DNA from 2 places in the Kocuria aegyptia genome. Region 2 is predicted to be linked to the other one. Evidence: predicted binding sites of a transcription regulator. Region 2 holds the regulator's gene; the other holds the start of a gene.
What was found. Region 2 encodes HspR, which represses chaperone genes until heat shock. Its sites were predicted from a motif close to AAGTTGAGTCNNNNNGACTCAACTT; they were not measured.

Region 1 (14,351 bases), on a different contig from region 2:
ACCACGTGGGCGTGGGGCACGGGGTTGGCGTGCAGGCCCGCGGCCACGAGGCCCGCGAAGTGGGCCATGTCCACCCACAGCTTCGCCCCGACCTCGTCGGCGACCGAGCGGAACGCCTCGAAGTCCAGTTCCCGCGAGTACGCGGACCAGCCGGCCACGATGACCTGCGGGCGCTCGGCGAGGGCCTGCTCCCGCACCTTGTCCATATCGATGGTGTAGGTGTCGGGGTCGACCTCGTAGGCGGCGATCTCGTAGAGCTTGCCGGAGACGTTGAGCTTCATCCCGTGCGTGAGGTGGCCGCCGTGGGCCAGGGAGAGGCCCATCAGCTTGTCGCCGGGGGTCATGAGCGCATGCATGACCGCCGTGTTGGCCTGGGCGCCGGAGTGCGGCTGGACGTTGGCGTGCTCGGCGCCGAACAGGGCCGTGGCACGGTCCCGGGCGAGGTTCTCGACGACGTCGACGAATTCGCAGCCGCCGTAGTAGCGGCGCCCGGGATAGCCCTCGGCGTACTTGTTCGTCAGCACGGAGCCCTGCGCCTCGAGGACCGCCCGGGGCGCGAAGTTCTCCGAGGCGATCATCTCGAGGGTGCCGCGCTGACGGCCGAGCTCGTCGGCGATGGCCGCCGCGATCTCCGGATCGACCTCGGTGAGGGGCTGGTTGGTGACGGACGGGGACGTGCTCGTGGACATGCCGCTCCTGACATCGGGGACCTGGGTGGACCGTCTACGAGTTTAGGCGATGGCGCAGCACCCGGTCCCGACCGGCGTGCGCGGCCCGGCCGACGGCCCGTTCGAGGGGCCCCTGGCCCCGGGACCGGCGCCAGAGGACGGCGAAGCCGGTGCCCACCAGGACGTGCACGAGGAACCACAGCACCGGCTGCCCGTGGTGCAGCTCCAGGAAGAGGCCGAGCAGGTGTGCCGAGTACAGGGTGAGGGTCATGGAGCCGGCCGCGACCAGCGGCAGCAGCACGCGCTCGGCCCGGCGGGCCACGAGGAGGCACAGGCCCAGGGCGAGGGCCCCGGCGCCCACCCCGCTCAGCAGGGCGAGCGGGGTGTTGGTGTGCGGCCCGGTCACGGCCAGCCACCACCAGGTGGACGAGGGCAGGACGGGGTCCGGTCCGTACACGAGAACGTCCTGGACGTCCTCGCGGCCCAGGAACGGGCTCGCGGCGAGCAGCCGCTCGATCCCGCCCAGGGGGTGCAGCAGCAGCCAGGAGGTGACGGCGGACGCCGCCGCGAGCGCGGCCCCGCCGATCGCCAGGCCGGCCTGCGTGCGGACGGCCGAGAGGTCCAGCCGCCCCAGGGCCAGGCCGGTGAGGAGGTAGACGAGATAGGTGACCCCGGGGTAGGACCCGGTCACGAGCAGCTGGGCGAGGGTGGTGCCGGGCTCGGTGAGGGCCTCGGCGACGCCGGGGTTGTGGACGCCGAAGCCGGGCAGGACGGGGCCGAGCGAGTGCACCAGCACGGGTCCGAGCACGGCGAGGCCCGCGGCCCAGGCGAGCAGGGCGCGCGCCGGCAGGTGCAGGAAGGGCAGGGCGAGCAGGAAGAACACGCCGTAGTAGACGAGGATGTTGTACGCGGGCGGGTCGCCCGGCGACAGCTGGTTGATCAGCAGCCCCAGCACGGTGATCAGCACCGCGCGCACGAGCAGCCCGGCCCGGTCGGCGCTCCTCCGGGGTCCCTCGTGCACGCGGGTCCCGCCCGAGCCGAGGGCCAGCCCCACGCCGGCGAGGAGGGCGAACAGGGCCGCGGCGCGGCCGGAGAACAGCGTCCACTGGGCGGTGGCCTCGAAGGTCTCCGGGTCCCAGGCCGGCAGGATGTGCACGGAGACCATGCCGAGCAGGGCGAGGCCGCGGGCCGCGTCGATCCCGACCAGGCGCCGGCGGGCGCGCGGTGCGGCGGACGGCTCGGCGGACCGGGCCTCCCCGACCGGGTGGTGGGTGTGCAGCATGACGGTGGTTCCCCTCTCGTGGTGCTCCGGCGGGCCCCGGGCCCGACGGGTCCGGGCCCGGGGCCCGGTCGTGCTGCCACTCCAGCAGGCGGGGATGTGGCGCCCTTATCGGCTTCCTGTGCCGAGGCTGTGAAGCACGTCCGCGAACGGTCCGCGCGGGACCAGGGAGCGGGTCCGGCGCTACGCTGAGGACGGTCCGGGACGCCGGCGCCGCCGGCGCGGACCAGGAGGGAGCCCGTCGTGACCGAGCCCGTGCAGCGGCCGACCGCCGTGGACCTCCCGCGCCTGCGGCACCCCGGCGGCGCACCGGTGCGCGCCCTCGTCGTCGACGACGAGCCGCTGCTGGCCCAGATGGTGACCATGGGACTGTCGATGCTGGGCTGGCAGGTGCGCTCCGCCCACGACGGGGACGCCGCGGTGGCCGAGGCCCGCGCCTTCCGGCCGGACGTCCTGGTGCTGGACGTGATGCTCCCGGGGTGCTCGGGGGTGCAGGTGCTCGAACGGGTCCGCTCCTTCTCCCCGTCCGTCCCGGCCCTGTTCCTCACCGCGAAGGACAGCACCGAGGACCGCATCACCGGCCTCGCGGCCGGCGGGGACGACTACGTGACGAAGCCGTTCGACATGGAGGAGCTGCTGCTGCGGCTGCACCGCCTGGTGCAGCGCGCGGGCATCGCCCACCCGGACACCGCGGAGCTGGTCGTGGGGGACCTCGTGCTCAACGCGGACACCCGGGAGGTCCGCCGCGGCGACGACGAGATCGCGCTGACGGCCACCCAGTTCGACCTGCTGCGCTGCCTCATGGAGAACGCGCGCCGGGTGCTCAGCAAGCCGCAGCTCCTCGAGCGGGTCTGGGGCTACGACTTCGGCGGCCAGACCAACGTCGTGGAGCTCTACATCTCCTACCTGCGCAAGAAGATCGACGCCGGCCGCCCGCCCATGATCCACACCGTGCGCGGGGCCGGCTACGTGCTCAAACCCGCCGAGTGAGCGCCCGCCGAGGAAGTGTCGTCCCATGAGCAACCGTCCGACGAGCAACCGTCCGACGAGCACCCGTCCGACGAGCACCCGTCCGACGAGCACCGTGCGATGAGCGCGGGAGGAACCGCCCCGCGGCTCCTCCCGCGGGGCGCGGGGCGGGCGCTGCAGCTGCGCACGAAGCTGCTGCTGCTGGTCCTGGCGCTGCTGACCGTCGCGTGCGCCGCGGTGGGCGCCCTGGGCCTGGCGGTCCTCGACATGTCCCTGGGCGAGCAGCTGGACGGCCGGGTCCGGGACGCCTCCTTCCGCACCATCGAGTACGGGGTCCGGGCCGCCGCCGGTCCCTCGGAGGAGCTCGAGGCCATGATGGACGTGCCCGCGCAGGGCGCCGGCACCCTCAACGCCCGGATCGTCGACGGCGAGGTGGTCCGCGCCGGGCTCTTCGCGGCCGACGGGACGCGGCAGGAGCTGACCGACGCGGACCGGCAGCGGATCGGGGAGCTCGTGGCCGCGCTCGGCGCGGAGTCGGCCGAGGTCGGGGGCCGGCAGTGGGGCCCCGTGGACGTGGAACTGGACGTGGGCGGTTACCGCGTGCTGGTCGTCGACGACCCGTGGGACTGGGGGCTCGTGCTGACCGGCCTGCCGCTGGCGGACAAGGAGGACACCCTGCGCACCTTCGGGGTGAGCACCGCGGCGATCTCGACCGGCGCCATCGCCGCCACGGGGCTGGTCGGGCTCGTCGTCGTCCGGCGCACCCTGCGTCCCGTGGAGCGGCTCTCCGACGTGGCGACCCGCGTCTCGGAGCTGGACCTCGACCACGGGGAGGTGGTCCTGCCGGTGGGGGCCGTGGCGCCGGCCGCGCACCCGGACACGGAGGTGGGCCGGCTCGGCCACGCCTTCGGGCGGATGCTGGACAACGTCGCCCACGCCTTGACCGCCCGCCAGCGCAGCGAGACGCGCGTGCGCCGGTTCGTGGCCGACGCCAGCCACGAGCTGCGCACTCCCCTGGCCAGCATCCGCGGCTACGCGGAGCTGATCCGGCTCACGGAGCCGATGAGCGCGCAGGGCCGCAGCTCCTTGTCCCGGGTGGAGTCCGAGGCGGCGCGGATGACCGCGCTCGTCGAGGACCTGCTGCTGCTGGCGCGCCTGGACGAAGGCCGGGCGGTGGTCAGCGAGGACGTCGACCTGCTCGAGCTGGTGGTCGAGACCGCCAGCGACCTGCGGGTCGCGGCGCCCGGCCACGTCTGGCGCCTCGAGCTGCCCGAGGAGCCCGTGCTGGTGCGGGGCGATCCGGCCCAGCTGCGCCAGGTGCTCATCAACCTGCTCGCCAACGCCCACCAGCACACCCCCGCCGGGACGACGGTCACGGCGTCGCTCGCGACGGACGCCGGCGGCGAGGCCGTGCTGGCCGTGGCCGACGACGGCCCGGGCATCGGCGCCGACTTCCTCGAGCACATCTTCTCCCGCTTCGCCCGGGAGGACCTCTCCCGGGCCGGAGGCTCCCGCGGCGCGGGCCTGGGGCTCTCGATCGTGCAGGCCATCGTGCACGCCCACCACGGCCGGATCGACGTCGGCAGCGCCCCCGGCTGCACCCGGTTCACCGTCCGCCTCCCCCTGGCGGACCACTGAGCGGACGCGGCTTGCCCCCGCGGCTCCGGGGCCGTTTAATGAACTGGTCAGGAACCGTCGGCACGGACGGCCGTCCCCGCTCCAGTGCCAAACCGCAACGCCGCGTCCGGGGTCCGTCGCGTGCCGTGTGCTTGGGGGTTTCTCCGTGCGGTCGCGAGGGGCCGCGGAAGCCGCACCCACCTTCCGGAGGAACTCTCGTGAACGCACTGCCCACCGCCCCGTTCACTGCGTCCCTGCCCCGCATCCAGGGCGCCGACGCACCTCCGCAGACGGTCGACCAGCTGCGCATCCCCCACGACGCCGTGATCTTCGACATGGACGGCGTCGTCACCGACACCGCCGCCGTGCACGCGGCGGCCTGGAAGACCCTCTTCGACGCGATCCTGGCCGACGACCGGCTCGAACCGGCCGAGCCGGGCACCACGGTGGACCGGCGCCCCTTCGACGCCGACGCCGACTACCGCCACTACGTGGACGGGAGGCGGCGCGAGGACGGGATCCGCTCCCTGCTGGCCGCCCGGGGCGCGTGCCTGCCGGAGGGCGACGGGACCCCGGGGGCGTGGACCGTGCAGGGGCAGGCCGTGCTGAAGAACGCCTACTTCCAGGACGCCCTGCAGGTCCAGGGCGTGCGGGTCTTCGAGAAGACCGTGGCGCTCATCGAGCGGTTGCGCGCGGCCGGGGTGCCGGTGGGCCTCGTGACCGCGAGCCGCAACAGCGTCCCCGTGCTGGCGGCGGCCGGGCTGCAGGACTCCTTCGACATCATCGTGGACGGCCACTTCGCCGCCGAGCACGGGCTGCCCGGCAAGCCGGCGCCCGACACCTTCCTGACCTGCGCGAAGATGCTCGGGGTGGACCCGGTCCGGTCCGTGGTGGTGGAGGACGCCGTGTCCGGGGTGCAGGCCGCGGCCGCCGGGGGCTTCGGCATGGTGGTGGGGATCCGCCGCCACGGCGAGCGCAAGGACCTGTACCGGGCAGGGGCCACGATCGTGCTCAACGACGTCGGCGAGCTCGACCTCGGCGCCCGCCGCGACGACTCCTGGAAGCTGGTCTTCGAGGGCTTCGACCCGGCCACGGAGGCCCGGCGGGAGACCCTGCTGACGCTGGCGAACGGCTACATGGGCGTGCGCGGGTCCGCGTGCGAGTTCCCCGACAACGGCGTGCACTACCCCGGCAACTACCTGGCCGGCATCTTCAACCGGGTCGTGAGCCACCTCAACGGACGTGACATCGAGCACGAGTCCATGGTCAACGCCCCCAACTGGACCCACCTGGACCTGCGGATCTCCGGCGGCGACTGGTGGTCGGAGGGCGGGCTGCGCCCGTCCGCCGAGCGGGTCGAGCTCGACCTGCGCCGCGGCCTGCTCATCCGTTCCCTGACTCTCACCGACCTCAACGGGGACCGGGGCGAGGACGGGGCCCGGGCCCGGCTGGACATCGTCCAGCGCCGCCTCGTGTCGCTGCGCTACCGGCACCTGGGGGCGCAGGAGACCACGGTGACGGCCCGGGGGTTCTCCGGACGGCTGCACCTGCGCACGGGCATCGACCCCAGCGTGCGCAACAACGGGGTCGCGGAGTACCAGGACCTCAACGACCACCACCTCGTGGACCTCGAGTCGACGTCCCTGCCGGACGACCACGAGACCCTGCTCTCCCACGTGCGCACCACCCAGTCGAAGATCGAGATCACCACGGCCCAGCGCACCACCATCGAGGGCGGCCAGAACGTCCGGGAGCGCCGCGAGATCCGCCCCGGCGGCACCGAGTTCCGCCGCCACCAGGTCAACATCGCCGACGGCCGCCCGGTGATCATCGACTCGACCACGGCGGTGGTCACGAGCCGCGACGCGGCGATCGGCTCGCCCCGCGAGGGCGCCCTCGCGGAGCTGGACCGCAACCCCAGCGGCGTCCGGGGCCTGCTGCCCTCGCACGAGATCGAGTGGTCCCTGCTGTGGGACCGCTTCGACGTGGACGTGCGTCCGAGCCCGGAGGAGCGCACCGGGGAGCTGTCCCTGACCCAGCTGGCGCTGCGGGTGCACCTGTTCCACGTGGCCCAGACCCTGGCGCCGCACATGTCCCTGCGCGACGCCGGCGTCCCGGCGCGCGGCCTGCACGGCGAGGGCTACCGCGGGCACATCTTCTGGGACGAGCTCTACATCCTCCCGGTCGTCAACCTGCACCAGCCGCAGGTGACGCGCGCGCTGCTCTCCTACCGGTGGCGGCGGCTGGCCATGGCGAAGCACCGGGCCGCCGAGTTCGGGCTCGAGGGCGCGGCGTTCCCGTGGCAGTCCGGCTCGGACGGCCGGGAGGAGACCCCGCCGGAGCTGTTCAACCACCACTCCAACCGGTGGCTGCCGGACAACTCGTGGCGGCAGTTCCACGTGGGCCTCGCGATCGCCTACAACGCCTGGATCTACTACGAGACCACCGGCGACCTCGACTGGCTGGCGGGTCAGGGCTCGGAGCTGATCATCGGGATCACCCGCCTGTTCGCGTCCCTCACCGACTACGACCCCGCGGACGGCCGCTACCACATCGCCGGCGTGATGGGCCCGGACGAGTACCACGACGGCCCCCGGGGCCAGCACGGCGGCGGGCTGAAGGACAACGCCTACACGAACGTGCTCGCGGCCTGGTTGTTCCGGCACAGCGCCCACATCTTCCACGACATGGTGGAGCACCAGCGCGAGGAGCTCTCCGCCCGCTTCGACCTCTCGGCCGAGGAGGTCGGGACCTGGCAGCAGATGGCCGAGCGGATGTTCGTGCCGTTCAACACGGACGGCACCATCAGCCAGTTCCACGGCTACGACGACCTCGACGAGCTGGACTGGGAGTACTACCGGACCAAGTACCGCAACATCGGCCGCCTCGACCTCCTGCTGGAGAACGAGGGCGACATGACCAACAACTACAAGCTGGCCAAGCAGGCCGACACGATCATGCTGGTCTATCTCTTCGGCCCCGAAGGCCTCGTCGAGGAGCTCGGCCGGATGGGCTACGAGGTGGACCACGCCGCCATCGAGCGCACCGTCGACTTCTACATCGCGCGGTCCTCGCACGGCTCCTCGCTGTCCCGCGTGGTCAACGCCTCGGTGCTCGCCTGGCTGAACCCGGACCGTTCGTGGTCCTCGTTCCAGGACTCCCTGCTCGTGGACCTCGACGACACCCAGGGCGGGACCACGGGCGAGGGCATCCACCTGGGCGCCATGGCCGGCTCCGTCGACGTCGTGACCCGCGCCTACGCGGGGCTGCGGGTGCGCGGCGGATGGCTCGAGTTCGACCCGGCGCTGCCGAGCCAGCTGGAGACGGTCTCGTTCACCGTGCTGTACCGCGGGCAGGTGATCCGGGTCTGCATCGACCACCACGTGCTGGAGCTCCAGGGCGCCTCCCGCCGCGCGAACGACGTCACGATCCACGTGCACGGCGCGGAGTACGTGCTCAAGGGCGGCCAGACGATCCGCGTGGCCATCCAGCACCGGCACCAGCGCGCCCCGCGGCCGGCCGTCACGACGCAGGGCGCCTGAGCCCCGGGCCCACCGACGGGCCGCGGGCCCGTCGCTAGGCTGGGCGCATGACGCACTCCAGCACGCCCGGCCTCGTCCTCCCGCACGCGGGGCACGCGCCCCAGATCGACTCCTCCGCCTTCGTGGCCCCGACGGCCACGGTCGTGGGCGATGTCGAACTGGGACCGGAGTCCGGGGTCTTCTACGGCGCCGTGGTGCGCGGGGACCGCTCCCCCGTCCGGCTGGGCGCGCGGTCCAACCTGCAGGACAACGTGGTGGTCCACTCCGATCCCGGGCACTCCTGCACGATCGGGGCGGACGTGAGCGTCGGCCACGGCGCCGTAGTGCACGGGTGCACCGTGGAGGACGAGGTCCTGGTCGGGATGAACGCGACCGTCCTCAACGGCGCCGTGATCGGCACGGGCTCGCTGGTGGCCGCGGGCGCCGTCGTCCTCGAGGGCACCGTGGTGCCGCCCCGGTCCCTGGTGGCCGGGGTGCCGGCCAAGGTCCGGCGCGAGCTCACGGAGGAGGAGCAGGAGAAGGTCCGTGCCAACGCGCGGACCTACGTGCAGCTCTCCGCCGAGCACCGCCGGCTCAACGCCTGACCCACCCCCGGGGCCGTCCCCCGGGCCCAGCGACCGGTCACTGCGCCGCGAGGGTGCGCGCGTAGTCCAGGTAGGCGCCGTGGTCGAAGCCCGGCAGCAGGCACGACTGCACCACCCAGCCCTGCAGCACCGAGAGGATGGCCTGGGCGAACATCCCGGCCCACTCGCGGGCCGCGCCGGCGTCGAGTCCCAGCTCGTCGACCGCCCACCGCCCGTAGCGCTCCTCGACCCGGTCCCGCACGCGTCCCAGGTGCTCCCCGGCCAGCGCGGCCAGACCGGGATCGCTCACCGCCCCGCCCCAGGTGATGAGCAGCAGCCGGGTGCTGGCGGGGTCCGCGGCCAGCCGCTCCAGCAGGCCCACGACCCACGCCGCGGGATCGGCGCCGGGCTCGTCCTCCGCCGCCGCCAGCACCCGGTCCAGGGCCGCGCGGGCGGCCGCCGCCACGAGCTCCTGCTTGCTCGGGAAGTGGTTGTACAGCGCTCCCGCGGACAGCCCCGTGGCGGCGATGATGCGGTGCATCGAGGCCCCCTCGTAGCCGTGCTCGAGGAAGCACTCGCTGGCGGCGGCCACGATCTCGCGGCGGCGCTCGTCCTTGTACTGCTGGCTCACCCGGGGCACCGCCCCAGCCTACGCCACGAACGGTCGTTCGATCTGGGCCCGGGGCGGGCCCCCGGGCGGCGTGGCAGAATGCGCCCATGCCTGCGCAGACCCTCAGCCCGTTCGTCGCCGCATCCCTCGACGCCGCCCACCTGGACGACCCCGGCACCGCCACCGGCCGCACGCTCGGATGGGGCGTGGTCAGCACCGCCGACATCGCGGAGAAGGTGGTCCCGGACATCGCGGCGCTGCCCGACGCCCGGCTCGTGGCCCTGAGCTCGCGGGACCAGGGCCGCGCCGAGGACTTCGCCCGCCGGCACGGGGTGGAGCGGGCCTACGGCAGCACCGCCACGAGCACGGGCCTGGACCGCCTCGCGGCCGACCCGGACGTGGAGATCGTCTACGTGGCCACGCCGCACGGCTACCACCACCGGGACGTCTCCGCGCTGCTGCGGGCCGGCAAGCACGTGGTGTGCGAGAAGGCCCTCGCCATGACCGCGGCGGAGGTCCGGGACCTGCTCCGCCTCGCGCGCGAGCACGGCGTCTTCCTCATGGAGGCCGTCTGGACCCGCATGACCCCCGGGTTCCGCACCGCGATGCGCTGGATCCGGGAGGGCCGGCTCGGCCGGGTGCGCTCGGTGGAGGGATCCATCGGCACGCACCGGCCCCTGGACCCGTCCCACCGGCTGTTCCGCAGGGCCGACGGCGGCGGAGTGCTGCTCGACATGATGGTCTATCCCCTGACCTGGACCTCCGCGGTGCTGGGGGCCCCGGAGCGCTGGAGCGCCCGCGCCGAGCTCGGCGCCACGGACGTGGACCTGGACACCGCCCTGACCCTCGACTTCGGGCACGGCCGGGCCCACGTGAGCGGCACCCTGGCCTCCACGGTCCCGCACCAGGTGACGATCAGCGGCACGGACGGCTGGCTGCGCGTGGACGGGCGGATCAACTGCCCGACCACCCTGGTGCTGCAGAGCGCCGAGGGTGCCCGCACGGGCGCCGCCCCCGTCGTGGAGCACGTGGACGTGGCGGGCGCCGGGTACGTCTTCGAGATGCGGGAGGCCACGCGCTGCGTGCAGCGCGGACTGCTCGAGTCCCCGGTGATGCCGTGGGCCGACTCCCTCGAGCTCGTGGAGCTCTTCGACCGGGTGCGGGAGCGGATCGGCGTGCGCTATCCCCACGACGCCCGCTGACGCGCGGTTCGCCTTGGGCGATAAGCCTCGGACCCGTTGAAGACCACGGGACACGGGATTATCATGGTCAACAGTTGAGTTGGTTCGACTCAACTAAATGTCGAAGACATTGCTCATATGGTTGAGGAGATGATTGACGTGGCCACGATGTTCACCCCGTTCAACGATTTCGACCGACTCGCCGCCTCGCTCTTTGCCCGGCAGGGCCTGCGCGAGATGCCCATGGACCTGTACCGGGACGGCGACCAGTACATCCTCCGGGCGGACCTGCCCGGCATCGACCCCGAGAGCGTCGACGTCGACGTCGACGGCCAGCTGTTGACCATCCGGGCGGAGCGGAAGCTGCCCGAGGTGCAGGACGTCCAGTGGATCACCCGGGAGCGGCAGAGCTCCTCGTTCGTGCGCCAGCTGAACCTGGGCCAGGGCATCGACATCCAGAACATCGCCGCGAACTACGACAACGGCGTGCTCACGGTGACGATCCCCGTCTCGGCGCAGGCGAAGCCGCGCAAGATCCAGGTGGTCTCCGGCCAGGGCGAGCAGCAGGCCCTGGGCGAGGGCCGGGACGAGTCCGGTGACCGCGTGATCGGCGAGGGCGAACTCGTCAACGGCACCGGGGCCACCCAGTCCACCGAGGGCTGAGCCCGGCCCCCCGGCCCCGGGCGGGGCACCACGGTCACGGGCCCGTTCCCCGCAGGGGAACGGGCCCGCCGCTGTGCCCGGGCCGTCCGCGCCCGCCGGGCGGACAGCGGGCCGGGCACCGCCTCGGGTATCTTGGCACCAGGAAGCAACACCGCCGATCCGACGACATCCTGGGAGACAGCCCGCACATGGCCAAGATCATCTACACCCGCACCGACGAGGCGCCCCTGCTCGCCACCTACTCGTTCAAGCCGATCATCGAGGCCTACGCCTCGACCGCCGGCGTCGAGGTGGAGACCCGCGACATCTCCCTGGCCGGACGCATCGTCGCCGCCTTCAGCGACCGCCTGCCCGAGGACCAGCGGGTGGACGACGCCCTCGCCGAGCTCGGCGAGCTGGCCAAGAAGCCCGAGGCCAACATCATCAAGCTGCCCAACATCTCCGCCTCCGTCCCGCAGCTCAAGGCCGCGGTCAAGGAGCTGCAGGAGCAGGGCGTCGACCTCCCGGACTACCCGGACGAGCCGCGCTCCGAGGAGGAGCGGGAGACCCGGGCCCGCTACGACAAGATCAAGGGCTCCGCGGTCAACCCGGTGCTGCGCGAGGGCAACTCGGACCGCCGCGCCCCCGCCTCCGTGAAGAACTACGTCCGCAAGAACCCGCACCGCATGGGCGAGTGGTCCGCGGAGTCGAGGACGAACGTCGCCACGATGGGCACCGACGACTTCCGGGACAACGAGAAGTCCGTGGTCATCGCGGAGGACGACACCCTGACGATCCGGCTGGTCGGCGAGGACGGCAGCACCACGGTGCTCAAGGCGTCCGTCCCCGTGCTGGCCGGCGAGGTCGTCGACGGCACCGTGATGCGGGCCGCCGCCCTGGACGCGTTCCTCGCGGAGCAGATCGAGCGCGCCAAGCGGGAGGACGTCCTGCTCTCGGTGCACCTGAAGGCCACCATGATGAAGGTCTCCGACCCCATCATCTTCGGCCACGTCATCGAGGCCTTCTTCCCGGAGCTCTTCGCCGCCCACGGCGCAGCCCTCGAGGAGGCGGGCCTCTCCCCCGCCAACGGGCTCGCCGCCATCCTCAGTGGCCTCGACGCCTTGCCGGCCGAGGTGCGCGACGACGTGCGGGCCGCGATCGACAAGGGCCTCGCCGAGGGCCCGAAGCTCGCCATGGTGAACTCCGACAAGGGCATCACGAACCTGCACGTGCCCTCCGACGTCATCGTCGACGCGTCCATGCCGGCCATGATCCGCACCTCCGGGCACATGTGGGGCCCCGACGGCGAGGAGGCCGACACCCTCGCGGTGCTGCCGGACAGCTCCTACGCCGGGGTCTACCAGGTGGTCATCGACGACTGCCGCGCCAACGGCGCGTTCGACCCGACCACCATGGGCTCGGTGCCGAACGTGGGCCTGATGGCGATGAAGGCGGAGGAGTACGGCTCCCACGACAAGACCTTCGAGATCCCCGCCGAGGGCACCGTCCAGGTCGTCGACTCCTCCGGCGCCGTGCTGATCGAGCACGAGGTCTCTCCCGGCGACATCTGGCGCGCCTGCCAGACGAAGGACGTCGCGATCCGGGACTGGGTCAAGCTCGCCGTCACCCGCGCCCGGGCCTCCGCGACGCCGGCCGTGTTCTGGCTGGACCGCACCCGTGCCCACGACACCAACCTCATCGCCAAGGTCGAGCAGTACCTGACCGAGCACGACACCGAGGGCCTGCAGATCGAGATCATGTCTCCCGAGGAGGCCACCGCGTTCTCGATCGAGCGGATCCGCCGTGGCGAGGACACCATCTCGGTCACCGGCAACGTGCTGCGCGACTACCTCACGGACCTGTTCCCGATCCTCGAGCTGGGCACCTCCGCCAAGATGCTCTCGGTGGTCCCGCTGATCAACGGCGGCGGGCTGTTCGAGACCGGGGCGGGCGGGTCCGCGCCGAAGCACGTCCAGCAGCTGGTCGAGGAGAACCACCTGCGCTGGGACAGCCTCGGCGAGTTCCTCGCGCTGGCCGCGAGCCTCGACCACCTGGCGACCACGACCGACAACGCCCGCGCCCGGATCCTCGGCGAGACCCTCGACCGGGCCACGGGCACGTTCCTCGAGGAGAACAAGTCCCCGAGCCGGAAGGTCGGCGAGATCGACAACCGCGGCAGCCACTTCTACCTGGCCCTGTACTGGGCCCAGGAGCTGGCGCGGCAGGACCAGGACACCGAGCTGGCCCAGGCCTTCGCCTCCGTGGCGGAGCAGTTGGCCGCCCACGAGGACGGGATCAACGAGGAGCTGCTCTCCGTGCAGGGCCGGCCCGCCGACATCGGCGGCTACTACCGCCCGGACGACGCCAGGACGTCCGCGGTGATGCGGCCCTCGGAGACCTTCAACCGGGTCCTCTCCTCGCTGAGCGCCTGAGCTGAGCGCGCGGAACGGCGCGAGCACCCACGGCAGCGGCCGCACCCCCTTCCGGGAGTGCGCCCGCTGCCGTGTGCCGGGGTGGCGGATCAGTGGAAGAAGTGCCGCGCCCCGGTGAAGTACATCGTCACGCCGGCGGCCTCGGCCGCGGCCACGACCTCCTCGTCCCGGATCGACCCGCCGGGCTGGACCACGGCACGCACACCGGCGTCGAGGAGCACCTGGAGGCCGTCGGCGAACGGGAAGAACGCGTCGGAGGCCGCGACGGCGCCGCGCGCGCGCTGGGCACCGTCCTCGCCCAGGGCGTTGGCCCGCTCCACCGAGAGCTTGCAGGAGTCCACCCGGTTGACCTGTCCCATGCCGATGCCCACGGCTGCGCCCTGGTCGGCGAGCAGGATCGCGTTGGACTTCACGGCCCGCAGTGCCTTCCACCCGAAGGCGAGGTCGGCGAGCGTCCGCTCGTCCGCCGGCTCCCCCGCGGCCAGCGTCCAGCCGGCGGGGTCGTCGCCCGGTGCGTCGAGCCGGTCGGCGACCTGCAGCAGCGCGCCGCCGGAGACCTGCCGGTACTCCAGGACGTCCCGCTCGAAGCCCTCCGGCAGCTCGAGCAGGCGGATGTTCTTCTTGGCCTGCAGGATCTCCAGGGCCGCGGGCTCGAAGCCGGGGGCCACGACGACCTCGGTGAAGATGTCCTGCACGGTCTCGGCCATCGCCCGGGTCACGGTCCGGTTGGCGGCGATGACCCCTCCGTAGGCGGAGAGCGGGTCGCACGCGTGGGCCTTGCGGTGGGCGTCGGCGATCGGGTCCTCGGCACCGGGGGTGGCCACGGCGAGCCCGCACGGGTTGTTGTG
Region 2 (14,351 bases):
AAGCCGATGCAGGTCTGGCTCACGAAGAGGTGCACCAGGGTGGTCCACCCGGTGACCCCGGCCAGCACGAGGCCCAGGCCCACCGTGTTGACGGCCGCCATGACCACGATCGCGGTGCGGAGGATGGCGCCGGGCTCGATCCGGTCGACGAGGCGGGTGTTGACGACCGCACCCAGGATCGAGCCGCCCGCGTTGGCGGCGAAGACCACGGAGTAGCCGAGCGCCGAGTAGCCGAGCACGTTCTGCACCACGAAGGAGGAGGCGGAGATGTAGGAGAACAGGGCGCCGAACGCGAGGCCGAAGGCCAGCGCGTAGGCCATGAAGGACGGGGTGCGCAGCACCCGCCAGGACCCGGTGACGACCGCGCCGACCCCGCCGCGGTGCCGCCGGTGCGGGAGCAGCGTCTCGGGGATCACGAGCACGGAGCACGCCAGCATCAGCAGCCCGAACGCCGCGAGCGCCCAGAACACGGTCTGCCACGGGGCCACCGTGGCGATGACCCCGCCCAGCAGCGGGGCCACCACCGGGGCGAGGGAGGTGATGGTCGCGAGGATCGAGAACAGCTTGGCGGCCCCGCGGCCGGAGGCGATGTCCGAGACCACGGCGCGGGCGATCACCACCCCCGCCGCCCCGGCGAGGCCCTGGACCGCCCGCAGAACCAGCACCGTCCCGATGCCCGGGGCCAGGACCACGGCGACGGAGGTGAGCAGGAACAGCGCGTTGCCGGCCACCATGAGCCGGTGCCGGCCCAGGACGTCGGAGACCGGCCCGAGCAGGAACTGTCCCACGGCCATGCCGACCATGTACGTGGTCAGCGTCAGCTGGACCGCGGAGGCCGACGCCCCGAAGTGCCCGGCCATGGCCGGCATCGAGGCCAGGTACATGTCCGTGGCCATCGGGCTCACCGCGCTGAGGATCCCCAGGGCCGCCACCAGCACCACCCGGTCCTTGCGGCCGGACAGGCGCAGGCGGGAGCGCACGGGGTCGTCGGGCGGCGGTGAGCTCACGGGGGTCCTCCGGCAGGGGTCTGTGGGGCGGGTGCGGGGCGGGCTTCATGCTATCGACGCCGCGACAGCGACCACGACGACGGGGACGGCAGCCGCGACAACGGCAGCGACCGGGACAACGACCGGGACAACGACAGCGACCGGGACAACGACAGCGACCGCGACATGGACCGGGGCGATGGCGTGGGCCGGGACCGGCCACGAAACGCGACATCAGCCAGGACATCAACTGCCACAACAGCCGGGACAATGTCTCCATGAGACTCGCCGTGTACACCGGGGCCTCCCTCGGCTCCGACCCCCTGTTCGCCGAGGCCGCCCGGGGCTTCGCCACCACCCTTGCCCGCCGCGGCGTGGGCATCGTCTACGGCGGAGGCCACGTGGGGCTGATGGGTGTCGTCGCCGACGCCGCGCTGGCGGCCGGGGGCGAGGTGGTCGGGGTCATCCCGCAGTCCCTGGTCGACGACGAGACGGCCCACACGGGGCTGACCGAGCTGCGCATCGTCCGGACCATGCACGAGCGCAAGGCGGAGATGGCCGCCCTCGCCGACGGCTTCGTGGCCCTGCCCGGCGGCCTGGGCACCCTCGAGGAGATCTTCGAGGCGTGGACCTGGCTGCAGGTGGGGGTGCACGCCAAGCCGGTCGGCTTCCTCGACGTGGCCGGCTACTGGAGGCCCCTGCTGGACGCGGTGGCCTCGATGTCCGCGGCCGGTCTCGTGCGCCCCGAGTACCGGGACGCCGCCGTGGTCGCCCAGGACGCCGAGGAGCTGCTCGCCGGTTTCGCGGGGTGGGAGGCGCCGCGCCGGCGCTGGTCCGAGCCGCCCGTTCCCGGGGCCGACGCGCCGGTGGCCCGCCCTGCCCCTAGGATGTAGGGCGATGAGCGAGCACATCCCTTCCCCCGCCGAGGGGTCCGAGCAGGGCCCCGTCCCCGAGGCGTTCCACCGCCGGCCGTACTCCTTCGTGCGCCGCGGCGACCGCCTCACCGCCCGCCGCCAGAAGGCCTGGGACGACTGGGCGCCCACCCGGGTGCTGGACGTCCCGCGGGTGCGCACGGACACCTCCGTCCACCCGGACCACGAGTTCGACGCGGCCGCGGCCTTCGGCCGCGAGGCGCCCCTGGTCGTCGAGGTCGGCTCGGGGCTCGGAGAGGCGGTCGTGCACGCCGCCGCCCAGGACCCGGCGCGGAACTTCCTCGCCGTCGAGGTGTACAAGCCCGGGATCGCGGACCTGCTGCTCAAGGCGGGCCAGGCCGGCGTGGACAACGTCCGGGTGGTGCAGGCGAATGCCCCCGAGGTCCTGGAGCACATGCTCGCCCCCGGCTCGGTCGACGAGCTGTGGGTGTTCTTCCCGGACCCCTGGCACAAGACCCGCCACCACAAGCGGCGCCTGGTCTCCCCCGCCTTCGCCGAGCTCGCCGCCCGGGTGCTCGTGCCGGGTGGGCTGTGGCGGCTCGCCACGGACTGGCAGGAGTACGCCCTCGTGATGCGCGAGGTCCTCGACGCGTCCCCGCACTTCGAGAACCTCCACCCGGGCCCGCTCGCCGACGACGAGCACCCGGACACGGGCTGGGCCCCCCGCTGGGAGGGACGGATCCTCACGAGCTTCGAGCGCAAGGCCCAGGAGGCGGGCCGCGTCCCGCGCGACCTCCTCTACCGCCGGACGGCGTGAACGCAGCTGCCGGCCCGGAGCGGGACGGCTTCGTCGTCGTGCTCCCGGGCGATCCCCGCACGCGGCCGCTGCTCGAAGGCCTGCACCTCGAGTACGTGGCGCGCTACGGTCCCACGATCGGGGCGGAGGAGATGGCGCACCACCCCGTGGACGACTTCACCGCCCCCGCCGGGGGGCTCCTGCTCCTCCTCGAGGGCGGCGTGACGGTGGGCGGCGGCGCGTTCCGCCGGCACGACGACGTCACGGCCGAGCTCAAGCGGGTGTGGACCGCTCCGGCGCACCGCCGGCGTGGGATCTCGCGGCGCGTCCTGGCCGAGCCCGAGCGGCTCGCCGCCGCGGCGGGCTACCGGCGCATCTACCTCACCACGGGCAGCCGCCAGCCCGAGGCGGATGCCCTGTACCGCAGCAGCGGGTACGTCCCGCTGCCCGGGACCGCCCAGGTCTACCCGGGCGGCGTCTACGACGTGGGCTTCGAGAAGCACCTGCGCTGAGCCGTACCGGGCCGGGGCCCGTGCGGCTCAGCGCTCCTGCGGGCGCGGGGGCCGGTACAGCACCACGGCCTGCGAGATCTTGCGGGCCCTGGGACGGGCGCCGCGGGCCATGCGCACCACGTCCCCGCCGACACCGGCGGCGAAGATCCGCGAGGACTCCTCGGCCCGGTCCCGTGCCTCTTCGAGCTCCTGGGACAGCTCGGCCACCCTCGAGCGCAGAGCCTCGACCTGGTTCTCCAGCTGGAGGATGCGCCGGATGCCCTCGAGGGAGACGCCCTGCTGGGACAGCACCTGGATCTGCTGCAGCTTCTCGATGTCGCGCTGCGAGTAGCGGCGGGCCCGGCCGGGGGCGCGGGACGGCTTGACCAGGCCCAGCCGGTCGTACTGGCGCAGCGTCTGCGGGTGCATCTCTGCGATCTCCGCGGCCACGGAGATCACGAACAGCGGCTGATCGGCATCCAGTGCCATCTCACACCCGTGCCTTCTCGGCCAGACCGGCCCGGGGATCATCGGCCGCGGTCGCCTCGGCGAACGCCCGGACCGCGGCCCGCGCCTGCTCGTCGAGCTCGGCCGGCACGTGCACCTCGACCGTCACGATCAGGTGCCCCGTGCCCTTGGTGGTGCTGAACCCGCGCCCCTTGACGCGGAAGCGCCGGCCCGAGGAGGTGCCGGCCGGCACCTTCAGCCGCACGGTGCCCCCGTCCAGCACGGGCACCTCGATCGTGGCGCCCAGCGCCGCCTCGGGGAACGTGATGGGCACGGTGACCTCGACGTCGTCCGTGCCCTCGACGCGCCGGAAGAAGGGGTGCGGCGTCACGTGCACGGTGACGTAGAGGTCACCGGCCCCACCGGCACCCGAGTGGCCCTTGCCGGCGAGCTTGAGCTTCTGCCCGTCGCGCACGCCGGGCGGGATCCGCACCGTGGTCTCCTGGCCGTTGCCCCGGCGCAGCTTGACCGTGGTCCCGTGCACCGAGGAGCGGAACGGGATGGTCGTCTCCGTCCGGATGTCCTCCCCGCGTGCCGGCGGGGCCTGGTAGCCGCCGTAGCCGCCCGGCCCGCCGTACCCGGTCTGCCCGCCGTACCCGGTCTGCCCGCCGAACTGCGCGAACAGGTCCTCGAACCCGCCCGGGCCGCCCGCCCCGCCCGTGGAGTAGGTGGTGCGACGGCGGCGCCCGCCGCCGCCTCCGCCGAAGATGTCGCCGAAGAGGTCCTCGAAGTTCGCCGAGCCGCCGGCACCGCCCGGGCCGCCGGCGGTGAAGCGCGCTCCGGAGCCCATCGCGCGGATCGCGTCGTACTGCTTGCGCTCCTCCGGGTCGGAGAGCACGGAGTTCGCCTCCGTGATGTCCTTGAACCGCTGCTCGGCCTCCGCGTCGCCCGGGTTCTGGTCCGGGTGGTACTGGCGGGCGAGCTTGCGGTAGGCCTTCTTGACGTCGGCTGCGGACGCGTCCTTGGAGACGCCGAGAATGCTGTAGAAGTCCTTGTCGATCCAGTCCTGGCTGGCCATGACGCCTCCTTTCTGTGGGGCCGGTCGGGGTCCTGCGGAGCAGGGCCCGGTGGTGGTCCTGGGGTCGTCCCCCGGCGCCGCGGCGCCGGGGGACGGGTGGACGGGTCAGGGGAGGCCCGCGGGACGGACCTCCCCTGCCGTCGCCGGGCTCAGGCCCGGACCGGCCTCACTCGGCGACCGCGACGGCGACCTGGGCCGGCCGCACCACGCGCTCGCCGATCCGGAAGCCGGAGCGCAGCACCATCGAGACCTGGTCCGGCTCGACCTCGCTCGTGGGCTGCTGCAGCACCGCCTCGTGGACGTTCGGGTCGAACTTCTCCCCGACCTCCCCGATGCGCACGAGCCCCTGCCGCACGAGGGTCTCCTCGAGCTTGTTCGCGATCGCCGCGAACGGGCCGTCGGTGAGATCACCCGCCTGCCGGGCCGCGTCGATGTCGTCGAACACCGGCAGCAGCGTCTGCAGGAGGTCGCCCGTCACGAACGTCCGCAGCTGCTCCTTCTCGCGCGCCGTGCGGTGCTTGAAGTTCACGAACTCGGCCTGCAGCCGGCGCAGCTCCTCGAGCCGCTCCTCGGCGAGGGCCGCCGCAGGGGAGCCCTCCCCCGCGGCCTCCGGCGCGCCGTCCCCGGACTCCGCGTCCGTCGACTGGGGCGTCGAGAGGATGTCCTCCACCGTCAGGCCCTCCGGCCCGGCCTCCTCGCGGGGGCCGTCGCCGGGGTCCTGCGCGCGCTGCTCGCCGGGGTCACCGGGAACGTTCCCGGCAGCCCGGTCGTCCGCGTTCTCGTCGGGTCCTGGAGTGGGGTCGGGCATGCTCACTTCTTCTCGTCCTCGTCGTCGACGACCTCGGCGTCGACGATGTCCTCGTCACCGGTGGCACCGGTGGCGCCCGCACCCGGGGCGCCCTCGGCACCCTCGGTCTGCGACTGCGCGTAGAGGGCCTCGCCGAGCTTGGTCTGGGACTGCTGCAGCTTGTCGTACGCCGTCTTCACGGCGTCGTCGTCCTCGCCCTCGAGCGCCTGCTTCAGGGCGTCGACGTCCGCCTGCACCTCGGACTTGACGTCCGCGGGCAGCTTCTCGTCGTTGTCCTTCAGGAGCTTGTCGACGGAGTACGCCTGCTGCTCCGCGTTGTTGCGCAGGTCGGCGGCCTCGCGGCGCACGCGGTCGGCCTCGGCGTTGGCCTCGGCGTCCTTGACCATCCGGTCGATGTCCTCCTTCGACAGCGAGGTGCCGCCGGTGATGGTCATCGACTGCTCGGTGCCGGTGCCCTTGTCCTTCGCCGAGACGTGGACGATGCCGTTGGCGTCGATGTCGAAGGTGACCTCGATCTGGGGCACGCCACGCGGGGCCGGAGCGATGCCGGTCAGCTCGAAGGTGCCCAGGTTCTTGTTGTCCCGGGTGAACTGGCGCTCGCCCTGGAAGACCTGGATGGACACGGACGGCTGGTTGTCCTCCGCGGTGGTGAAGGTCTCGGAGCGCTTGGTCGGGATGGCCGTGTTGCGCTCGATGAGCTTGGTCATCACCCCGCCCTTGGTCTCGATGCCCAGCGACAGCGGGGTCACGTCGATCAGCAGCACGTCCTTGCGGTCGCCCTTGAGCACGCCCGCCTGGATGGCCGCGCCCACGGCGACGACCTCGTCGGGGTTGACGCCCTTGTTGGGCTCCTTGCCGGCCAGGCGCTGGACGGTCTCCGCGACGGCGGGCATGCGGGTCGAGCCGCCCACCAGCACCACGTGGTCGATGTCGGACACGGAGATGCCGGCCTCGGCGATGACGTCCTTGAACGGCTTCTCGGTGCGCTCGAGCAGGTCGCGGGTGAGCTCCTCGAACTTGGCGCGGGTCAGGCGCTCGTCCAGGTGCACCGGACCCTCGGGGGTCACGGAGAGGTACTGCAGGGAGATGTTGGTGCTCGTCGCGGAGGAGAGCTCCTTCTTGGCCTGCTCGGCGGTCTCCTTGAGACGCTGCAGGGCGATCTTGTCCTTGGACAGGTCGGCGCCGGTCTTGGACCTCACCTGCGCCAGCAGCCAGTCGACGATGCGCTGGTCCCAGTCGTCGCCGCCGAGCCGGTTGTCGCCGGCGGTCGCGCGGACCTGGATGGTGGAGAAGTCGTCCTCGTCCTTGCCGACCTCCAGCAGGGAGACGTCGAAGGTTCCGCCACCGAGGTCGAAGACGAGGATGAGCTCGTCCTCCTTGCCCTTCTCCAACCCGTAGGCCAGCGCCGCGGCGGTGGGCTCGTTGACGATGCGCAGGACGTTCATGCCCGCGATCTCACCGGCCTCCTTGGTGGCCTGGCGCTCGGCGTCGTTGAAGTACGCCGGGACGGTGATCACGGCGTCGGTGACCTTGTCGCCGAGGTAGGACTCGGCGTCGGTCTTGAGCTTCATCAGGATGCGCGCCGAGATCTCCTGCGGCGTGTACTTCTTGCCGTCGATGTCGGTGGACCACCCGGTGCCCATGTGGCGCTTCACCGAGGCGATCGTGCGGTCCACGTTGGTGACGGCCTGGCGCTTGGCGATGTCACCGACCAGGGTCTCGCCGTCCTTCGAGAAGGCGACGACGGACGGCGTGGTCCGGTTGCCCTCGGCGTTGGCGATGACGGTGGGCTCGCCGCCCTCCAGCACGGACACCACGGAGTTGGTGGTGCCGAGGTCGATTCCTACTGCACGAGACATGGACGTGTTCTCCTTCGGGTCGAGCTGAACCGGGTGGGCCGTACCGGCCCCGTTGGGGTCCCGGAGGTCTCAAGTTCTTGAGTTTTCCTGACTCAAGTCTGCCACGTGAGCCGCCGATGTCAACTTAACTTGAGCCACCTCGACTCAACTCGGGTGCATGGGCGGGTGTGAGATGCCACGCGGCCCTGCCCCTCCGGCAGGGCATCGGCTAACCTGATGTATTTGTGCCCGTCCTGGCGGGCCGCTGACGACACCCCGGGTCCGCCCCGCACGCCACCGAACGCACCGACACGCCACCGCACGCCCCCCGACACCGCAGGAGCCTCCGTGAGCAGCACGCCACCTTATACGCCGCAACCACCGAGCCCGGCCGACCTCTCCCGCCGGACGAAGCCCCGGGAGGTGCTGCGCGAGATCAACTACCCCCACGGCATCCACCCCGCCCTGGTCCCCGGCATCGCCGTCGAGGACCAGAAGCTGCACTACGGCACGGACAAGGTCGTCTTCCTCGTCACCGCCGCGCTGATCGTGGCGTTCCTCGCCTGGGGCGTGCTGTCCACCGAGTCCCTGACCGCCGCCTCCACCGCGGCCCTGGGCTGGGTCACGGGCAACACCGGCTGGTTCTTCACGGCCCTGTCCACGGCCGCGGTCCTGTTCATGCTCGTCGTCGGCTTCAGCCGCACCGGCCGCATCCCGCTGGGCATGGACGACGAGAAGCCCGAGTACTCCTTCTTCTCGTGGCTCGCCATGCTCTTCGCCGCCGGCATGGGCATCGGCCTGATGTTCTACGGCGCCTCCGAGCCCCTGAGCCACTTCGGCGCGGGCGTCCCCGGCTTCGGGGCGGAGCCCGGCTCCGAGGAGATGACGGTCTACGCCCTCGTCCAGACCGCCTTCCACTGGGGCCTCAACCCCTGGGCCATGTACGCCGTGGTCGGGGCGGCCGTCGCCTACGGCGCGTACCGCCGCGGACGTCCCCCGCTCATCAGCCGGATCTTCGTGCCGCTGATCGGCCAGCGGCACGCCGAGGGCGGTCTGGGCCGGCTCATCGACGTGTTCGCCATCTTCGCGACCCTCTTCGGCACCGCGGCCTCCCTGGGCATCGGCGCACTGCAGATCGCCCGGGGCCTCGAGATCGTCGCCGGCTGGGGACCCCTCGGCAACGCCGGCCTCATCGCCATCATCGCCGTCCTCACGGCCGCCTTCGTGGTCTCCGCCGTCTCCGGCGTGGCCCGCGGCATGCGCTACCTCTCCACCACGAACCTGATGCTGGCCTTCCTGCTGGCCCTGTTCGTGTTCGTGGCCGGGCCCACCGTCCTGATCCTGGACCTGGTCCCCGCGGTGTTCAGCACGTACCTGCAGGAGTACCTGTGGATGACCGGCCAGACCGGCGGGTGGGGCGAGGACTCGACCGCCTTCGCCGGTGGCTGGACCGTCTTCTACTGGGCCTGGTGGCTGTCCTGGTCCCCGTTCGTCGGGATGTTCATCGCCAAGATCTCCCGCGGCCGCACGCTGCGCCAGTTCGTGACCGTGGTGCTCGTGGTCCCCTCCTCGATGTGCGTGCTCTGGTTCGTGGTCATCGGCGGCACGTCCATGTACCTGCAGCGCACCGGGACCGACCTCGCCGGCGCCGGCGGCCAGGAGGCAGCGCTCTTCGGCATGCTCAACGCCCTGCCCCTGGGCGCGGTCACCTCGGTGCTCGCCATGGTCGTCGTCGCCATCTTCTTCGTGACGAGCGCCGACTCCGCGTCCGTCGTCATGGGCACGCTCTCGCAGCAGGGCCGACCCGAGGCCAGCCGGTCGATCGTCGTGTTCTGGGGCCTCTGCCTCGGCGGCATCGCGACCGTCATGATGCTCGTGGGCGGCGACGACGCCCTGACCGGCATGCAGAACCTCGTGACCGTCTCGGCCCTGCCCTTCGCCGTGATCGTCGCGTTCCTGATGGTCTCCTTCTACAAGGACCTGCGCAGCGACCCTTCGACCATCCGTCACGAGTTCGGCCTCACGGCCGTCCGCAAGGCCGTGATCCACGGCATCGAGGAGCACGGCGACGACTTCGCCCTGCAGGTGGAGCACGCCCAGGGCGCCCGCGCCGCCGGCGAGACGTTCGACTCCCACGACCCGGCCGTCACCGACTGGTACCGGCGGGTCGACGAGAACGGCGAGGAGATCGACCTCACCGCCGAATCAGCCCCGGCCCGGGACCCCGAGCAGGATCGCGAGCAGGACCCCGAGCAGGCTCGCGAGCAGGACCCCGAGCGCGCCCTCGATCCGGCCGGCGACCGGGCCTGAGGCCCCGTTCTCCGTGCGGCCGTCGCCCCCGGGCGGCGGCCGCACTTCTCGTGCCGGGGCCGGACGGCTTAGACTGCCCGATATGTATTCGATCGTGACCGTGTGCACCGGCAACATCTGCCGCTCGCCCATGGCGGAGCTGGCCCTGCGCCGCGCCTTCGAGGCCGCGGGACTGGCCGAGCGCGTGCAGATCGACTCGGCGGGCGTCAGCGACGAGGAGCTCGGCAATCCCGTGGACCCCCGCGCCCTCGACCTCCTGCGCCGCGAGGGCCTCGACGCCTCCCGGCACGCGGCCCAGGTCTTCGACCCCGCCCGCTTCGACGACCGGGACCTCGTGCTCGCCCTGGACGTCGGGCACTGGCGCCGGCTCCGGGCGCTCGCACCGGACGGGGCCGCCGCCAAGGTGCGGCTGCTGCGGGAGTTCGATCCCGCCGCCGAGGACCTCGAGCACGACGACCTGGGGATCTACGACCCCTGGTACGGGGGCCCGGAGGACTTCGAGACCACCTACGGCATGATCGCCGCCGCGGTGCCGGGCGTCGTCCGCGCCGTCGCCCGGGAGCTCAGCGCCGACCGGGAGCCCGCGCACGGCCGCGCGCAGGACGCCGGACGCGCGTGATCGACATCGAGCTGGAGCTGGACCCGTCGCTCGCCGCGGCTCACCCCGCCGGCACCAACCTGGCGAGACTGCTCCCCTCCCCCACCCGCCGCCCGTACCTCATCGGCATCGACGGGCGCTCCGGCGCGGGCAAGACCAGCCTCGCCGAGCAGCTCGCCGCGGTGCTGCGCCCGGTGCGGGACGTGACGCTCTTCCACCTCGAGGACCTCTACCCGGGCTGGGACGGGCTCGGGCCGGGCCGGCGGACCTACGTGGACGATGTCCTCGTTCCTCTCGACCAGGGCCGGGACGCGGAGTGGAGCGCCTGGGACTGGGTCACCGGCTCCCCGGGCACGCCACGGCTGACCCGTGTGGCGGAGGTCGTGGTCCTGGAGGGCGTCGGCGCCTGCAGCGCCGAGGCCCGGGAGCTGCTGGACGTCTCCGTGTGGGTCGAGCTGCCCACCGCCCTGCGCTACGACCGCGCGCTGAGCCGTGACGGCTCGTACTACGCCGAGCACTGGGACCGCTGGGCGGCCCAGGAGGACGCCTACCTGGCGGAGGACCACGTCTGGGAGCAGGTGGACATCCTGCACCCCGGCCCGGTCTGCTGAACCGTTCGGCCGCACCGGCAGGAGGAGCCGTGACCAGCACCGTCGTCGTCCTAGACGCCGCCCACCCGGCGGGCGTCCTCGCCGATCCGGCCGTCCCGCTCGTGCGGATCGACGACCAGGGACTCACCCGCGGGGACGGCGTCTTCGAGACCATGCGCGCCGTGGACGGGTCCGTGCAGAAGTTCGAGGCCCACCACCAGCGGCTGTCGGCCTCCGCGCGGCTGGCCCAGCTGCCCGTGCCGTCGGCGCGCGACGTGCGCGGGGCGGTGGAGCTGGCGCTCGCCCACGCCGCGCCCGGCGGGGACGGCGGCCTGGGCGCCGAGCACGCCGTCAAGGTCGTGATCAGCCGAGGAACCCCCGAGGACGGCCCGTGGTCGTGGATCGCGGTGAGCCCCGTGCCGGAGACCACGTTCCGGCAGCGCCGGGAGGGCGTGACCGCGGTGCTGCTGCCGCGCGGCCACGCCCCCGCCCAGGACGCCGGCTACCCTTGGCTGCTCCCGGGGGCCAAGACGCTCTCCTACGCGATCAACATGGCCGCCCTGCGCCACGCCCGCTCGCTCGGCGCGGACGAGGCGGTCTTCACCACGGACGGCCGCCGGGTCCTGGAGGGCGCGACGTCCTCCGTGGTCTGTGCCCGGGTGCGCGCGGGCCGCCGTACGCTGCTGACGCCCGAGCCCTCGCACGGGATCCTGCCGGGCACCACGCAGGCCAAGATCTTCGACGCCGCCCGCCGGGACGGCTGGGAGCTCGGCTACGGGCCGCTGTACCCGGCGGACCTCATGGCGGCCGACGCCGTGTGGCTGGTCTCCAGCGTCCGGCTCGCAGTGCCGGTGCGCCGGCTCGACCACCAGCCGCTGCCGGTGGACCCGGACCTGACGCGGCTCGTCACGAACTGGGTCTCCCAGGCCTGATCAGGGCTCAGGCCCAGATGAAGCGGTGCGTGCCGAGCAGGACGGACACCGCCGGGCCCGCCGCGGCGGCCCCGGCGCAACCGGCGAGCACCGCGGCGTCCCGCCAGGAGTACCCCGGGACGCGGGCCCACGTGCGCGGACCCGCGCCGAAACCGCGGGCCTCCATGGTGATCGACAGCCGGGTGGCCCGGCGCAGGGACTGCACCAGCAGCGTGAACGCCTGGCCGCCGAACTCCCGCAGCGCGCCCACCGGACCGCGCCCCGACCCCGCGCCGCGCGCCCGCCGGGCCATCGCGAGGGTGGCCCACTCGGAGGCCATCACGCCCACCAGCCGCAGCGCGGCCAGGGAGGCGAGCACGAAGCGGGCCGGGAGGCGCAGCGTCTGGGCGAGACCGTCGGCGAGGTCCGTGGGGTCCGTGGTGAGCACCAGCATCAGCCCGGGCAGGGCCAGCGCGAGCCCGCGCAGGGCGATCGCCGCGCCCGCGGCCACGGAGCCGGCCGAGATCCCGGTGACCCCCAGGTCGAGCAGCACCGGCCCCGAGTCCTCGGCGAGCAGGGCCGTGCCCCACCCGCTCACGATCGCCGCCACCACCACCGGCCACGCCCGGCGCAGCAGCGCGAGGGGTCGCTGACCGGCCAGCGCCAGGAGCAGCACCTCGCCCAGCAGCACCGTCCCCGACGTCACGGGGTCCGCGCTCAGCAGCAGCACCGCGGTCAGCAGCAGGGCCCCGGACAGCTTGACCACCGCGTTCGTCCGTCCCAGCAGGGAGGTCCTGGCCGACGGCGCGAGCACGGGGGCGCTCACCGGACGGACTCCCGCCGGGCCGGGACGGCTGGCGCGGCGGCAACGGCCGAGGCGGCCGGCGCCGTCGGCACGGTACGGGCAGCCGGCACAGTCGGTGCAGTCGAAGCAGCCGGGTCAGCCGGCACGATCGGCGGCACCGGTGCGGTCGAAGCAGCCGGCGGGGCCGAGGCGGCCGGCACTGCCGGGGGTGCCGCGCGAGCGGCCCCACCCACCTCGGGAGCCCTGCCGAGCGCGAGCACCTCGGCGCCGAGCGCCCGCACGAAGTCCTCGTCGTGGGTCACCACGAGGACCGACGTGCCGGCGTCGATGAGTTCCACCAGCAGGTCCACCAGCTCCGCCCACGTCAGGGCGTCCTGGCCGAACGTGGGTTCGTCGAGCACCAGCACGTCCGGATCCGTGGCGAGGACCGTGGCCACGGACAGCCGCCGCTTCTCGCCGCCGGAGAGGGTGAACGGGTTCGCGTCCGCCAGGTGGGCGAGCCGCAGCCGGTGGAGCAGCTCGTCCGTGCGGCGCTCCCGCTCGGCCGCCGGCGTGCCCGCCAGCCGTGGGCCGTGCTCGAGCTCGGCACGCACGGTGGCGCGCAGGAACTGGTGCTCGGGCTCCTGGAAGACCGTCCCGATGCGGGCCACGAGCTCCCGTCCGCTCCACTCCAGCGGGTCGGGACCCGCGCCGCGGTCGAGGAGCGGGTGGGCCCGCACGGTGCCGCGCACGGGGGCCAGCAGACCCGCCACCGTCAGCGCGAGCGTGGACTTGCCGGCGCCGTTGGGCCCGATCAGTGCCAGCGCGCGGCCGGGCCGCAGGCCCAGCTCCACGCCGGCCACCGCCGTGGGGAGGTCCCGGCCCGTGACCGCGTCGTCCACGGGACGGTCCCGGCGGCGCTCCCGCCGCCGGGCGCGCAGCTGACGCGCCGAGGGCTGGCTGCGCGAGACGCCCAGACCGGCGGTGCTCAGCAGCGGTTCGCGATCCGCTCCGGGACGGCCGGTCGCGGACGGGCCCGCGGCAGGACACCCGGCAGGGCCTGCGGACGCGCGCGCGGGCTCGCGCGTGGCCGGCACCCGGCCGGGCACCCACACCCCCGCCCTGCTGAGTTCCTCGACCGCCGCGCCGAGCATCCGCCCAGGGGGGCCGTCGTGGGTGATGCCCCCGTCGCGGCCGAGCACGACGACACGGTCCACGACCTCGGCCCACACGGCGACGCGGTGCTCCACGACCACGAGTGTGGCCCCGCTGCGGTCGAGGCAGGAGACCACGGCGTCGCGGACCTGTCGCACGCCGGCGGGGTCCAGGTTGGCCGTCGGTTCGTCGAGCAGCAGCAGCCCCGGGCTCATGGCCACGGCGCCAGCGAGCGCCAGGCGCTGTTTCTGCCCGCCGGACAGGGCCGCGGTGGAGTGGTCGAGCGGAAGGTCCAGGCCCACGGCGTCGAGCGCCGCGCGCACCCGCGGCCAGATCTGCTCGTGGGGCACCGCGAGGTTCTCGAGGCCGAACGCGGTGTCGTCGCCGATCCGGGACAGCACCACCTGGGACTCGGGGTCCTGCTGCACGAGCCCGGCCCGGCCGCGCGCCCGAGCCGGGAGCGTGCCGTCGAGCAGCAGCTCGCCGGAGCCCGACTGTCCGTCGTCGTCGTGGAGGACCCCCGCCAGGGCGTGCAGGAGGGTGGACTTGCCGGCCCCACTGGGACCCAGCAGGAGCACCCGCTCCCCCGGCTCCACCACGAGGTCGAGATCGCGCAGCGCCGCCGTCTCCCGCCCGGGGTGGTGCCAGCCGAAGCCGCGGGCCTCGACGCGCGCCCCGCGGGCCGCG

Region 1: ABD220_RS02725 (Hsp20/alpha crystallin family protein) is a predicted target of HspR. The motif match lies at 10,522-10,546, and genes of this name have one in related genera.

What each region holds. Positions count from the first base shown of each region.
Region 1 is NZ_BAAAOA010000007.1:101,652-116,002, reverse strand. It holds gene glyA (serine hydroxymethyltransferase) at 1-689, opposite strand, end outside; gene ABD220_RS02760 (heparan-alpha-glucosaminide N-acetyltransferase domain-containing protein) at 724-1,950, opposite strand; gene ABD220_RS02755 (response regulator transcription factor) at 2,191-2,937, shown strand; gene ABD220_RS02750 (sensor histidine kinase) at 3,037-4,554, shown strand; gene ABD220_RS02745 (beta-phosphoglucomutase family hydrolase) at 4,752-8,075, shown strand; gene ABD220_RS02740 (gamma carbonic anhydrase family protein) at 8,123-8,659, shown strand; gene ABD220_RS02735 (TetR/AcrR family transcriptional regulator) at 8,697-9,269, opposite strand; gene ABD220_RS02730 (Gfo/Idh/MocA family protein) at 9,356-10,450, shown strand; gene ABD220_RS02725 (Hsp20/alpha crystallin family protein) at 10,580-11,092, shown strand; gene ABD220_RS02720 (NADP-dependent isocitrate dehydrogenase) at 11,281-13,503, shown strand; gene purH (bifunctional phosphoribosylaminoimidazolecarboxamide formyltransferase/IMP cyclohydrolase) at 13,593-14,351, opposite strand, start outside.
Region 2 is NZ_BAAAOA010000046.1:504,909-519,259, reverse strand. It holds gene ABD220_RS16695 (multidrug effflux MFS transporter) at 1-1,007, opposite strand, end outside; gene ABD220_RS16690 (LOG family protein) at 1,265-1,879, shown strand; gene trmB (tRNA (guanosine(46)-N7)-methyltransferase TrmB) at 1,884-2,675, shown strand; gene ABD220_RS16680 (GNAT family N-acetyltransferase) at 2,672-3,166, shown strand; gene ABD220_RS16675 (heat shock protein transcriptional repressor HspR) at 3,194-3,634, opposite strand; gene ABD220_RS16670 (DnaJ C-terminal domain-containing protein) at 3,636-4,670, opposite strand; gene ABD220_RS16665 (nucleotide exchange factor GrpE) at 4,837-5,478, opposite strand; gene dnaK (molecular chaperone DnaK) at 5,481-7,337, opposite strand; gene ABD220_RS16655 (BCCT family transporter) at 7,665-9,626, shown strand; gene ABD220_RS16650 (low molecular weight protein-tyrosine-phosphatase) at 9,709-10,245, shown strand; gene ABD220_RS16645 (uridine kinase family protein) at 10,242-10,835, shown strand; gene ABD220_RS16640 (aminotransferase class IV) at 10,865-11,746, shown strand; gene ABD220_RS16635 (energy-coupling factor transporter transmembrane component T family protein) at 11,754-12,551, opposite strand; gene ABD220_RS16630 (ABC transporter ATP-binding protein) at 12,548-14,351, opposite strand, start outside.